4 regions of the Arthrobacter sp. SIMBA_036 genome follow, and region 4 is predicted to be linked to each of the others. Evidence: riboswitches for the same ligand, from Rfam matches in the RefSeq annotation. Region 4 holds a riboswitch; each other region holds the start of a gene.
What was found. A riboswitch is a leader RNA that binds a small molecule or an ion and turns the genes downstream of it on or off. The one in region 4 is predicted to bind cyclic di-AMP.

Region 1 (3,362 bases), on a different contig from region 4:
GTGGCCGGGCCGGAGTGGTGCCTGCGGCTCTCCAGGACTGTCCCCCAAGGACGCTTGGTGGAGATTCCCGGCGTCGGACATGTGGCCCAGCATATGCGCCGCAAGGCAGTGGCCGACGCCATTCGGAGCTTCGTCTCCGCGACGGCCCGCCACCGCTGAGCGGCGCCCCTGGAAGTGTACGACGCCGGCCGGTCACCCCGCCTGCCCTTGTTGGGTCCGTGTTGCCCGGCTAGGCTGGCCATATCAACGCAATAGTAAGTTTGCTTACGAAAGGGTTGCTCGTGACCAAGGACTCGAAGGAAGAAACACAAGGCTTCGGCGTAACCGGCGCTAAGGGACCCGTGGACACCACGGCTTCAGCGGACAGCATCCATGAAGACCCGGAGATGCGCCGGGATCGCGATGATGATCCCGCTGCCTCGGCAAACCCCGACCCCCTCAACGGCAACATCACCGGGCTGGAACCGGGAGGGGGCGTCCCGCCAGGTGAAACCCCGCCCGCCGAGGACAGTATGAGCATGGATCAAGGACACGACGAGTAACGCCGTAGCTACCCCGTAGACTACGTGAGCTTCAGGATCTCGCCGAGATCGTAATCGGCCGGTTCCTCCAGCTGGGAGTAGGTGCAACTACCGGGTGTCCGGTCGGTCCGCCACCGCCGGAACTGGGTGGTGTGCCGGAAACGATCGCCCTCCATATAGTCGTACGCCACTTCGATCACCAGTTCAGGGCGAAGCGGGACGAAAGAGAAGTCCTTGCCGCCGCTCCACCTGCTCTGGGCCCCAGGCATCCTGGAACCACCCGCCGCTTCATCTTGCGTGGCCCACTCACCCCATGGATGGTCGCCGAGGTCCACCTGGTACGGTTCCAACTCGGCCACCAGGCTCTCCCTTTTGGCCATGGGGAACGATGCCACCACCCCCACGTGGTGAAGCCGCCCGTCGTCGTCGTAAAGGCCCAGCAGCATGGACCCGACGACCTTTGCCGTCTTATGCCAACGGAAACCCGCCACCACGCAGTCCGCGGTTCGCACGTGCTTGGTCTTGAACATGACGCGCTTGTTGGGTTGATATGTGCCGTCAAGTGGTTTGGACAGCACGCCATCCAGCCCTGCGCCTTCCAGTTGGACGAACCACTCCTTGGCCCTCTCCAAGTCGGTCACTGCGGGGGTGATGTACACAGGGGGTTCGGCCGTGGAGAGTGCTTGCTCCAGGATTGCTCGGCGTTGCGAAAAAGGCCGACCCGTCAGGTCCTCGTCGCCTAACGCAAGGATGTCGAAGGCGACCATCGACGCCGGGGTCTTCTCCGCCAGCATCCGGACCCTGCTATCGGCAGGATGGATGCGTTGCTGGAGAACCTCGAATTCCAGCCTGTTGCCTTGGATCAGGACAATCTCGCCGTCGATGACGCACTTGTCCGGAAGGTTCCCCTGCAGCGCCGCCACGAGCTCCGGGAAGTACCGGGTCATGGGCTTCTCATTCCGGCTGCCGAGGACGATCTCGTCCCCGTCCTTGAAGACGATGGTCCGGAAGCCGTCCCACTTGGGCTCGTAGTGCCCAACATCGGGGATGTCAGGGACTGACTTGGCGAGCATGGGCGAGACGGGCGGCATCACGGGCAGGTCCATAGGTCAATGTCTACCTGCCCTGGCCCAGTGAAGCTAGTGTTCGGCGATGGATATCCGGCCGTGTTGCGGGCGGGACCTGTGACGACCGCGCAGCCGTTACATTAATGTGACTTTGTTTTCCGCCTAGGGTAACTTCATAGGGCGACCCGGAACTCCGCTGGGCCGTTTCCGGGCTGACGCCGAGCTCTGCCGCAATCCGGGATTCCGCTAGACCCACGGCAGAGACGGGGGACCCAGTGTTCCGGGCTTGTTCCCCGACAAGCCCTTGGGGTGTAGCCGCCAGCCGCGGCCGGACGGCCTCGTCCGAACCCGACAGCTAACCTCGAAGGCGTCGAGAGGCAACAACCATGTCCCCAACCATGGATCAGCCGCGACGCGCCCTGCGTGAGAGCGAGCGCGCCAAACCAACCGGCCGCCGTCGGGCGTCCACTGACAGTCCCGCAATTGCCGACCCGGCAGTACCGATGACCCGTGCGGCACGGCGTGCCGCCGAGCGGCAACGCGAGCACGCTTCCGGCGTGGGCATCGACGACGACGCCAGCCAAGCCGTTGACGCCGAACGACCCGCCGCAGCGGAGCCCCAGCCCAGGCAAACCGCGTTCGAGGAAACCGCGAGCGTCCCCGAAGCTCTGGCCGGAGAAGCCCTAGCCGCCGAAGCTCTGGCCACAGTTCAGATTCCAATCGTTCCGGCCGTTCAGCCCGCCACTACTGAAGCAGTCACGGCAGCCATCCCGCTCCAAACGGCCGAGGTCTCAGCGCTTCCGCACCACCGGCCGCGCCAATACAGTCGCGAACCATACGCGGTACTACACAAGGCCGCGTCAGTCCGCCACATGAGCCAGCGCATGGCCATGGTGGCTGGGGCATTGGGGCTCGCCTTGACTGTGGGCACGGTAGGCCAGGCTCTCGATCTTCCGTTCTTCGGCAGCGAAAGCAAGGTCACGGACGCCAGCGGCGGCGGCGCCGGTGACACGACTGCACAAACCACGGCCTCGATCTCCGGTGTTCCCGGTGGTTCCAGCACCGCATCCGCTGTGGCTGCCTCATCGGGTGCAACGCCATCTGCGGAGTCATCCGATGTCAGCCAAGCTGCCACTGTTCCGGACGCGCCGGATACCGCGGCGTCGTCGTCGCCCGCGGCCTCCGGCACCCCCACAGTTTCCCTTGCGCCGCCAGTGTGGGTTCCTTCGGCAGCCCAACCAGCAGCTCCGGGCACGCCAGCCGCACCCGCGCCTGTTCCTGCTCAGCCTGTTCCTGCCCAGCCAGTTGCTAGCGGCGCGGCTTCGGACAACGTCCCAGCACAGCCGCCCACCTCGACGCCTACTGCCACCTCAACGCAGCACCCCACGGCAACACCCACACCTCAGCCCACCGCCACCCAGGCCCCGAGCCCTGCACCGCAATCCTCGGGGCAGTCGGCGCTGGGATCCCTTCTCGGCACCGTCAAGAAGGCGCTCAAATGAGCCCTCGACTGCCTACAGCGTTCGGACACACTGGCTGGCATGGCCGGTACTGCCGCGCGAGCCGGACGGCCTTGGTTCGGGGCCGAATTGGCCGCTGGAGCTGCCAACGACTCCAGCGCTCCTGAGAGGCCCAGGGTCACGGGACTAGATCCTCGGCCTGCCGGCCCAGCGCCGTGCCTTCAACGCTGCGTGCAACTCAAGCCGAACCGCACCATTCACGGGATCTGCGCCAATGAGTTGGCGTATGCGGCCGAGCCTGTTGTAGACGCTGC
Region 2 (3,362 bases), on a different contig from region 4:
GTGAATTCGAGGATGGCCGCAAGCACGGTGGACACCACGATGCCGATCAGGATCGCACCGCGGACCTTGCGGACAACCAGGGCGATGGTCAGGATCAGCCCGACGACGAACACCAGTGTGGGCCAGCCGAGCAACTTGTCATCAACGCCCAGCCCCAGGGGAACCGTGGTGTGGGCGGCGTCGGGGATCCGGCGGACAAAGCCAGCATTCACGAGCCCGATCAAGGCAATGAAGAAGCCGATGCCCACCACGATCGCGGTCTTTAGGGCATCGGGAACTGCCTTGAACACAGCCGTCCGGAAACCGGTCAGGACCAGGATCAGCATGGTCAGGCCGGAGAGGAGCACCAAACCCATCATGTCCGGCCAGGTAAGGCCCGGGTGCGTGGCAACCGTGACCGCTACAAAGGCGTTAACGCCCAAGCCGGTGGCCAAGGCAAATGGGTGTTTGGCCCAGGCGCCCATGAGGATTGTCAGGATGCCTGCAACGAAGGCAGTGGTCGCCGCAACAGCAGCCGACCCCAAGGTACCCCCGCCGGAATCGGCGCCCGAAAGGATGAGAGGGTTCAAAACCACGATGTAGCTCATGGCGAAGAACGTCGCGAACCCGCCCCGGATTTCCCGCGAGTACGTGGATCCGCGTTCGGTGATCTTGAAGTAGCGGTCAAGGGCAGAACCTTGTTTCAGCATGAAGGTCTCCGGGGTTCGGGGGGAGTGTGCTATCAAATCCTATGCCCCGCGGAGCGGGTGCCTGTGACCATTCGCCTACTCTGTAAGGAAGCCAACACTAGGAGAAACCGCCCCAAATGCGTACAACCCGCACGCTTCTGGCCGCCGTCGTCGCAGCTCTTGCCTTCGCCGGCGCTTTGCTGTTTTCAGCAGCGCCAGCGTCCGCGCACGATGTCGCTGAGTCAACGGCACCAGCGAACGGTGCCACCGTGGCAGAGGTTCCAGCGTCGGTTTCGATCACGTTCAACAACCCGCCGCTGGCCATCGGATCCGGCGTCACCGTTAGCGAGGGCGGGCAGAACTGGGCGGACGGCGCCGTCGAAATAATCGACAACCAAGCCGTGCAAAAGTTGCGTTCCGGTGCCCCGGCGGGCAAATACACGGTTGTATGGCGCGTGGTCAGCTCCGACTCGCATCCCATTGAAGGCACCTTCAGCTTCACGGCAACCACTGGAAGTACGACGTCGGCAGGCGGCGCTGCGGTGCCGTCCGCCTTGGCGGCGGTCCCGACTGCGGGCGAAGCGGCTCCCGGCAGCAGCAGTGCGCCTCGGGCGGGCGAGGGCGTGCGTGCCCAGGACTCGTCCGAGCCGTTTCCTTGGAGCATAGTGGGCCTGGCTGTGGTCGCAGTTGGCATAGTGGCGTACCTGGCAGTGACTGCGCGCCGCAAACTGGCAGTCCCGGACGAGGCAGACGGCGACGACCAGCCTGAGTAGGGAAGCCTGAGCAGGAAGCCTGTCCGTTACAGAAATGTGACTTTGCCGGAAGGATCCCGTACGGTTGTAACTGTGCCTGTTCCACGTAGCGGGCACTTCCGGACTGATTGCCTAGCTCTGCCGCAGTCCCGGAATCCGTTCGCAGACAAACCACGGCAGAGACGGGGAACCCAATTTAGGTCGCTTTCGAGCGTGCCTTGGGGTGAAGCCACGAGGCTTCCGCTGCACAGCGGGGGATCGTGGCCGGGTGACTCCCATCCGAATCCGACAGCTAACCTCGCAGGCATCGGGAGAGGCTCTTTCATGTCTTCACGCATTCTTCGCGGCCGTCGTAAGGCGGACACCGTACGTCCTAATCCTTTTATTTCCATCTCCAAGGCCGTTGCCGGCAACGCGTCCGGCGCTGGTCGCCAGGCCGCCGTGATCGCCGCGGCGTCGGGCTTGGTCTTGACCGGCACCGTAGCGGCACACGCTGCCGAGCCGCCCGTTCAGCGGGATTCCAGCCCCGCCACCGTAGCGGAACACGTCACCGGGGCGCCTAACCAGGTCGTCACCGCTGCAGCTACGGCAACCGTCAACTTCGAGCGTCCCACTGTTGCCTCCGAGGCAGCCCCGGTCGTCGAAAAGCCGGCCCCCGTCGTCGACGCTCCCGCCGCTCAGGCCCCGGTCGCCAAGAAGGCAGTCGCCGCAGCTGTTGCTCCAGCACCCGTTGCCGTCAAGGCCACTGCAGCCGCACCGGCTGCAGCGCCTGTAGCTCCTGCGGCCGCCGCGCCGGCCAGCGGTGTAAACGCCGCCATGGTCGCCTCGGCATACGCGCAGATCGGCATCATGCAGGATTGCACTGCCATGGTGGAAAGGGCCCTTGGCTCGGCTGGCATCCCTGTTGGGGACCTCGCGCCCCTGCAGTTCCTGAACTACGGCAAGGTAGTCAGCTCACCGTTGCCGGGCGACATGATCGTCCAGTCCGGTCACGTTGCCATTTACATTGGCAACGGTCAGGCCATCAGCGGTGGCATCAACGGCAACCAGACCGGCATCCACCCTGTTAGCTGGATGACCGCCGTCGGACCTGTCACGTACGTGCGCGCGGGCGCATAAGCTTCAGGCTGCAGCTTTAGGCAGCAAACCAAAGGCCGGCATGGTGGAGGACTAGCGTCTTTCGACCGTGCCGGTCTTTGGTGTTCGCAGTTGTGCGATTAAGTCTCAGGCGATGGCCATACGGGAGCCAGTGGAAAGGGATCCGCCAGGCAAAGCGACCTTTGACGAAATCGCCTGCCCCACGGCCTTGGCTTGCCGGAGCACCTCCTTGGGGCTGGGCGCAATGAGTTCACCGACGCCCACGAGGTGCATTCCCAGGGCACGCATGGCCGTGGCAAAGTTCTGGCCCAGGGCGATCCCCAGTTCGGACAGCATGCGACGCAGTTGGCTTTGTGCGCAGCGCGTCACCACTATGTGATCCGCCAACAGAATGCCGTCCGCTGTATGGACAGCCCATTGGCGCGGGGCGGCTTCCATGGGGCCTGAGAGCTCCAACGCCGCGTTGGCAGCAGCCCCCGTGAAGCTTTTGGACAGCCCGTAACCGAGTTGCGCGGATGGTTCACGCCCGAGGAAATCAAGGCGGAGTGCACGCGTGGCATTGCGCACATCTATGTGGTGGTTGGCGGCGTAGTTGCGCAAGTGCCGGAGGATCTCGTGGCGTTCTTGGATGGTTCCAGGGTCACCCGCGTCGCATCGCTGAAGCATTCCCGTGTTGACGTTCTGTCCGGAAGCGGACAAGGCGCCGAAGCCGTCTAGAACGATGGAACCGACTCCGTGGCGGCTAAGCTCACTGGCCACTGCCAAGCCGGAGAGGCCGGCTCCAATGACCACGGTGGTGGTACGTTCCATGCCGGAATCAGGCGTCAGTGACACTGCGTGGTTC
Region 3 (3,362 bases), on a different contig from region 4:
GTGCCCTGGCTCGGGTTCAAGGCGCTGATCATCATGCCGTTGCCAACGTAGATGCCAACGTGGGCTCCGCCATTCTGCATGACGAGATCGCCAGGAGCAGGAGTGTTGGTGGGCTTCATGACAGTCCAGGCGTTCGTGCGTGGGATGCTGATGCCGGCCTGGGCGTAGACCCACTGAGTGAAGCCGGAGCAGTCCCAACCGTTGGGCGTGGTGCCGCCCCAAACGTAGGGGTGGCCGATGCCGGTGTAGGCGATTGCTGCCAGGCCCGAAGCTGCGGCGCTGGAAACGCCATCCTTGGCTACGGCCGACTGTGCGGTAACAGTTTCCGACGTGCCTGCGTTGTTCGTGGCGCCTGTAGCGGCCTGGGTTGAGGCATCGGGAGTCTCGGCAACTGCCTGGACAACCTTCGGAGCCTCCTGCGTGGCCACAACGGGGCTCTCGAAGGCAACGGTGGCGGTGGGCTCCGCGGTTACCACTGCTGTGGCTACCATCTGCTGGGTACCGGAGGCTTCCGAAGCGGAAACGCCGGTGTCGGCAGCCTGCGCGGGCAAACCAACGCTGAGAATGAGACCGGAGGCTGCTGCCAACACGACGGCCTGGCGGCCTACTGTACCTGCGTTGGAAGAAACAGCCGTAGAAAGAGTGTTCAAGGGGTTCTTACGAACCGCTTGGGCGCGGTGGCGCGCAGGGGTAGTGCGTGATGACACGTAGGTAGCCTCTCCCAATGCCTGCGAGGTGAGCTGTCGGATTCGGATGGGAGTCATCCGGCCGCGCTGCTTCAGAGAAGCTTTGCGACTTAACCCCAAGGCCTTCTTGCGAAGACCAGAAGTGGTTCCCCCGCCCCTGCCAGACGATTTTGCGAACGGAACTCGAGCGGTGGCAGAGCTAGGCAATCCACTCAAGTGCACCGGCCCCCTAAAAAGCCGATGCGTTATGTACGGTACAACAGTTGAACGCGAATGTCACATTCAGGTCACGAGCGGCCTCATGGAATCGAGAGATGGCCATCACGTTGGTCAGAGCCAGCCCATGGGGTCAACGACTTCGCCATTGACCTGGACTTCAAAGTGGAGGTGGCAGCCTGTGGAGGCTCCCGTGGTGCCGCTGAGGGCCACGACGTCGCCGCGGCTGACCGTCTGGCCCACCTTGACGTTGAAGGACGACAGGTGGTTGTAGGTAGTTTCCAAGCCGTTTCCGTGATCTATGACCACACGGTTGCCGCCACCGTACTCGTGCCATCCTGCGAAAGTTACTTTGCCGGCCGCGGCAGCATGGACCGCGGTGCCGCACTGCGCCACGAAGTCTTGGCCGCGGTGGAAGTCACCGGTGCCGCCCGTCAGCGGACTGACGCGGTAACCGAACGGCGATGCGGTGACAAGCGTGTCCAAGGGGGCACCCAAAGTGCCTTGGGACGATGAACGCTGGATGCTGGCCACAGACTGGGCGCTCAGTAGCTGCTTCAGCTTGCCATCGGGATCCGCTGCCGTGGAAACGGCAGCACGGCTGAAGTCGATTTTGGCCGATGCCGCTGCGGATACCTCCGGCTGGGTACCGGCTACAGACAGCGCAGACTCGGTTTGGCCAGAGTCCGAGGTAGCCATCATCGGGCTGGTGCCTGGCAGGCCGACTGTCAGCGCCAAGCCGGTAGCAGCAAGGGCGATGCCGGCTTTCTGACCTACTCCGCTGGCTGCGGCGAAGTCGGCCACTTGACGCAGCGGACCTTTCCGTCGCCGCTGGCGGCTGGCCTCGCGGGGCCGGATTTCCGTAGCAACGCGGGCAGGCCCCACCTCAGCAGCAGGGCCGGATGCGCGACGGCGGCCCCTGACGTTCTGCGATGTCAAACTCTATTCCTCTCTGAAAAGCCTGCGAAGTTAGCTGTCGGATTCGAGTCAGAGAGTTCAAAGACCCGGCCCGCGCTCAGCGCTCACGGCACACAGGTATCCCCAAGAGGACCTGTATCAGTGGGCACTTCTGCTGCGGACTTCACCCCAAGGCTGCTTCTTTAGACAGCCGCTAGTGGTTCCCCCGCCTCTGCCAGTAAGGGGTGGAACACCTGATCCGCTGGCAGAGTTCGGCTCCGGATCAGGTAACGCTTTGGTATCGGCGCCAATAATCAACTATAGGGGATTAAGTCCCCCAGTAATAAATTCGTTATCAACAGGGAAATAGTGATGGCAAGTCCTGCCACAGCAGGAGAATTGCAGCGGCGCTTAATGTTGCCCGGCGTATTAGCCGAGGGAAACAAAGACGTGGCCGGCGACCTCGGGAGGAAGTTCCAAGGCGCCTTCAATGCCGGGGACCCGAACGGAGATGTACTCGCCCACTCGCTCCAGTGACACTAATGCTCCTGGCCGGATTCCACCTTCATCCAACTGGGTCAACAGCTCCGGCTCCACTTGGATAGGTTCGGCGAGGCGGCTGATGAGCACCCGCGAATCGGAGCCGTAACCGTCCATGGCCTGCAGAAGGTTGACATCCGGGCGGTCCGCAGGGACGGCGGCCAAACCACCGATTGCTTCGAGCCCTGGGATCGGATTGCCGTAGGGAGATTCGGTGGGGTGCTCGAGAAGCTCGTAAAGCCTGCGTTCGACGCGTTCGCTCATAACGTGTTCCCAACGGCAGGCTTCGTCATGGACGTAGGCCCAATCCAATCCGATCACATCTGCCAAGAGCCGCTCGGCCAGCCGATGCTTACGCATAACTTCGGTGGCCCGCTTACGGCCCGCTTGGGTCAGTTCCAGGTGGCGGTCATTGGAAACTATGACCAGGCCGTCCCTTTCCATTCGTCCGATGGTCTGTGACACGGTGGGGCCGGAGTGTCGGAGACGCTCGGCAATGCGTGCGCGAAGGGCAACAATGTTCTCTTCTTCAAGCTCCAAAATGGTCCGAAGATACATCTCAGTGGTATCGATCAGATCCGTCATCCCGCTCAGCTCTCCTCGAACGCAGTCTCTTGCGTAGCTCCACCGTACCGCGCCCAACTCGGTGGGCGGGGCTTGATTCGCCCGCCCTTAACGCAAGACCAGCCTAGCTTATTAGGAATTACTCTTGATAATTCCGTCAACGGGGAACGGTTGCATATGCTCTGCGTGCGTTCCACGTGGCGGACTATGACAACTCCAGGTTCCTGCCAAGGAGGGTGTTCGGGCAGAATTGGGGAGTCGAAGGGGCAGTAGATGCCACCTGCCACGACCCCCCTCTAACCGATACCCCATGGAGCCAACGTGAGCGACACCAGCATCACCATTCCCGCCAACCTGCTGCCCAAGGACGGACGGTTCGGCGCAGGACCCTCCAAGGTCCGTCCGGAACAGGTCGAGGCATTGTCTGCCGCAGCCACCACCATTCTGGGCACCTCGCAC
Region 4 (3,362 bases):
GCGTTATCGGCCACGGTGATGCGGAAGCTGTGGGGGAACGTGTCCGCAAGGTGCGCGTGCAGCCTGCGGAGGCAGGCTTCAACGTCGCTTTCCTCGTTGTGGACCGGGATTGTCACGTCAAGGACCGGAACGGCGGTGTGGGTATCAACCGGAGAGCGCCGCGCTTGCGCAAGCGGTACAGCGGAGGATGCCGGGTCCCATTGACGTGGGCTTGGTGGTGCGCCTGTTGCCGGATCTGTGAGCGTCATGTATCCAGCGTGGGGCAGCCTCGTATGAGTGCTTTAGGCGGAAGCTGTGATGTGACTGTGAAACCGGAATTGCCGCACCGTCCCCAGTGCCTACTGCAGCGGATGCTGTAGTGGACATGCAGGGACAGTGCGGCAATCAGGGCCAGTGCGGCGATGGTTAGCCGTGGTGGTTTAGTACCAGTTATTGGCCAAGTGGAACGCGAGGGCAGCCGAGGGGGAGCCGTAGCGTTGCTTGATGTAGTCCAGCCCCCACTTGATTTGGGTCTGGTAGTTGGTCTGCCAGTCAGCGCCGGCAGTAGCCATCTTGGAAGCGGGAAGGGACTGGACAATGCCGTAGGCACCGCTGGAAGCGTTGGTCGCGGTGGTCCGCCATCCTGATTCCCTTTCCCACAGGGCGTCCAAGGCGGTCATTTCGCCCTGGCTCCAGCCGTAGCTGGAGAGAATGCTTGCTGCATAGGCCTTGGCGCCGGCAGGATCGTCTACAGCCACGGGGGTGGCGGCAGCCTGCGCGGCAGCAGCGGTCTTGGCGGCGGCAGCGTCAGCCGCCTGCTTGGCGGCAGCATCGGCAGCAGCTTTTTGTGCGGCAGCGGCTTGGTCCGCAGCGGCCTTGTCAGCTGCTGCTTTCGCTGCTGCTGCTTGGTCGGCAGCAGCTTTGTCCGCTGCTGCCTTATCTGCCGCAGCCTTGTCAGCTGCTGCCTTGTCTGCAGCGGCCTTGTCTGCAGCGGCCTTGTCTGCAGCGGCCTGCCTGGCGGCGTCGGCCTTTGCTACAGCTTGTGCCACAGCGTCCTTAGCCTTGCTGTCAGACTGTGCGGACGACTGGGTCTCCGCTGCCTTGCTCATTTCAGGAAGAGTGAACGCCGCATTCGCGGCCTGGCCCAGCGATGCAACACCCAGCCCTGCGGCGATAACGCCGGCCACTACCGACATGCGGTAGCCGCTTTTACCCCGGCGGGCAGCGTTCTTTAGGACGGACTGCGACTTGGTCAGGGGTGTGCTGTGTTCGTCACGGTGGCGCGCGGAAGGGCGCGCCTGATCGTTAAATTCAGACATGGTTTGATTGCCTCTCAGCGCCTGCGGAGTTAGCTGTCGGGTTCGGATGAGGTCATCCGGCCGCGCATCACGCTGCGGCTTCACCCCAAGGGCCGGCACTAGGCCTGGCCCGGAGACTCTGGGTCCCCCGTCTCTGCCTCAAAGAAGAACGGACTCCGGGAAGTGGCAGAGCTCGGCGCATCCCGGAAGTGGGCCAGTTGGAGCGACCCACCCTTTCGACGGTACAGGACCCTTCGCCCAAAGTCACATTTAGGTAACAGAGATCACGATTGCGGAGAGTCGGCTTGCTCGTTTCGTTACGTCAGTCCGGTGTTCATTGACGGAAGACGCAAGGCGAACTCCGTCCGTCCCGGACGGGATGTCACTTCCACGTTCCCCCCATGTGCTCGGACTATGGACTCGACGATGGACAGACCCAGCCCCGAGGTACCTTCGGACCCCGACCTGGCAGCGTCTGCACGGGCAAACCTCGAGAAGATGCGGCGTTGAAAGTCCTCGGGTATGCCAGGGCCGTTGTCCGTCACGGAGACCACGGCGCTGCCGTCTGCCGAAAGCGATACACCGGTCACCACGGTAGTGCCCTGATCGGTATGTTTGCGGGCGTTCGAGAGCAAATTGGCCATCACCTGATGCAGTTGCGTCGCATCTCCCCGGACGGAGATCGGTTCATCGGGAAGCCGCAGTTGCCAGTGATGGTCCGGTGCCATGACTTTCTCGTCATTGACGGTCTCAATGACCAACTGCGTGAGGTCCACATCGGTGACATGCAGGGGTTGTCCCTCATCCAAGCGGGCCAGCAGCAGCAGGTCCTCTACCAGCGTGGTCATGCGCTCCGACTGGCTTTGGACGCGGGCCAACGATTTGCGGCCGTCATCGGTGAAAGTTTCCGTCATCCGCAGCAGCTCTGTGTAGCCACGGATGGCAGTGAGCGGCGTGCGCAGTTCGTGGGAAGCGTCCGCGACGAATTGGCGGACCTTGGTTTCGCTTTGCTGTCGGGCTTCCAAGGCGTTCGCTACGTTGTCCAGCATCTGATTCAGGGCATAGCCGACGCTGCCCACTTCCGTCCCTGGATGCGCGGCCGAAGGCGGCACCCGTACGCCCAGTGCCACCTCACCGGCGTCGAGCGGCAGACGGGATACTTTGGTGGCGACGTCGGCCAGTTGCTCGAGCGGACGCATGGTCCGTCGAATGACCACGGTGCCTGCGAGGCCAATCAAGACAAGGCCACCCAACGACACAAGGACCATGGTCCATACCAGCGAAGCCTCTGTGCTTTGTTTGTCAGCCAGCGGCAGGCCTGTCACGATCACGTCTCCGTAGGGGGTTTCGACGGCGACCAGGCGGTAGTCGCCGTTGGAGAGCGAACGGTCCACGGGCAGGTTCCCGCGGGGGAGTGACAAAAGTACTTGCTGATCCGCGGAGGACAACGCCACCCGGTTGCCGCCGGCATCGATGAGCCCGGAGCTGCTGACCGTGGTTCCGCTGATGCGGGCGTTGAGCGTTCCTGCGCCTTGGCCACGCGCTTCCAGCGGGTCAGGCCTTCCGGACGAGGGAAAGTTCGACGGCGCCCTTCCGAAGTCGTTCGCGCGGCCCGAGGCTTGTGCCAGCTGCATGTCGAGCTGCTTATTGAAAACCAAGTCCATGGACGCGTAGCTCACCAGCCCCACGGCACCGCAAATGGCGACCAAAAGGACCATGGCTACGAGGACCAAGCGGGTGCGCAAATGCCAGGTCGATGGATTGAGCCAGCTACGGTGCGGGGTCTTGGCTACTCCTGAGAGTGTGGTCAATTCTTAGTCCGCGGGCTTGATGACGTACCCCGCGCCACGCACGGTGTGAATCATTGGAGGATGGTTTGCTTCGATTTTCTTGCGCAGGTAGGAGATGTACAGTTCCACGATGTTGGCTTGGCCACCGAAATCGTAGTCCCACACCCTGTCCAGGATTTGGGCTTTGCTGACCACCCTTTTGGGATTTTCCATGAGGTAACGCAACAGGTCGAACTGCGTTGCGGTGAGGGGAATGTCCTCGCCGCCACGGGTGACCTCGCGGGTGTCAACGTTC

Region 1: it holds a riboswitch for cyclic di-AMP, as region 4 does, so the genes downstream of both, SB659_RS11445 (hypothetical protein) here and SB659_RS09885 (hypothetical protein) in region 4, are expected to answer to the same signal.
Region 2: it holds a riboswitch for cyclic di-AMP, as region 4 does, so the genes downstream of both, SB659_RS08720 (hypothetical protein) here and SB659_RS09885 (hypothetical protein) in region 4, are expected to answer to the same signal.
Region 3: it holds a riboswitch for cyclic di-AMP, as region 4 does, so the genes downstream of both, SB659_RS04515 (M23 family metallopeptidase) here and SB659_RS09885 (hypothetical protein) in region 4, are expected to answer to the same signal.

The regions. Positions count from the first base shown of each region.
Region 1 covers NZ_JAWRXG010000007.1:143,871-147,232, reverse strand. Annotated here, with positions in the region: gene SB659_RS11460 (alpha/beta fold hydrolase) at 1-159, shown strand, start outside; gene SB659_RS11455 (DUF6480 family protein) at 282-542, shown strand; gene SB659_RS11450 (ATP-dependent DNA ligase) at 563-1,627, opposite strand; cyclic di-AMP (ydaO/yuaA leader) riboswitch at 1,823-1,972, shown strand; gene SB659_RS11445 (hypothetical protein) at 1,987-3,090, shown strand; gene SB659_RS11440 (PucR family transcriptional regulator) at 3,235-3,362, opposite strand, start outside.
Region 2 covers NZ_JAWRXG010000005.1:124,716-128,077, reverse strand. Annotated here, with positions in the region: gene SB659_RS08730 (NCS2 family permease) at 1-689, opposite strand, end outside; gene SB659_RS08725 (copper resistance protein CopC) at 806-1,441, shown strand; cyclic di-AMP (ydaO/yuaA leader) riboswitch at 1,558-1,741, shown strand; gene SB659_RS08720 (hypothetical protein) at 1,745-2,539, shown strand; gene SB659_RS08715 (FAD-binding protein) at 2,645-3,346, opposite strand.
Region 3 covers NZ_JAWRXG010000002.1:397,736-401,097, forward strand. Annotated here, with positions in the region: gene SB659_RS04510 (C40 family peptidase) at 1-650, opposite strand, end outside; cyclic di-AMP (ydaO/yuaA leader) riboswitch at 712-878, opposite strand; gene SB659_RS04515 (M23 family metallopeptidase) at 1,017-1,841, opposite strand; cyclic di-AMP (ydaO/yuaA leader) riboswitch at 1,846-2,087, opposite strand; gene SB659_RS04520 (metal-dependent transcriptional regulator) at 2,229-2,924, opposite strand; gene serC (phosphoserine transaminase) at 3,225-3,362, shown strand, end outside.
Region 4 covers NZ_JAWRXG010000006.1:70,848-74,209, reverse strand. Annotated here, with positions in the region: gene SB659_RS09890 (glycosyltransferase) at 1-248, opposite strand, end outside; gene SB659_RS09885 (hypothetical protein) at 420-1,298, opposite strand; cyclic di-AMP (ydaO/yuaA leader) riboswitch at 1,303-1,486, opposite strand; gene SB659_RS09880 (ATP-binding protein) at 1,595-3,088, opposite strand; gene SB659_RS09875 (response regulator transcription factor) at 3,092-3,362, opposite strand, start outside.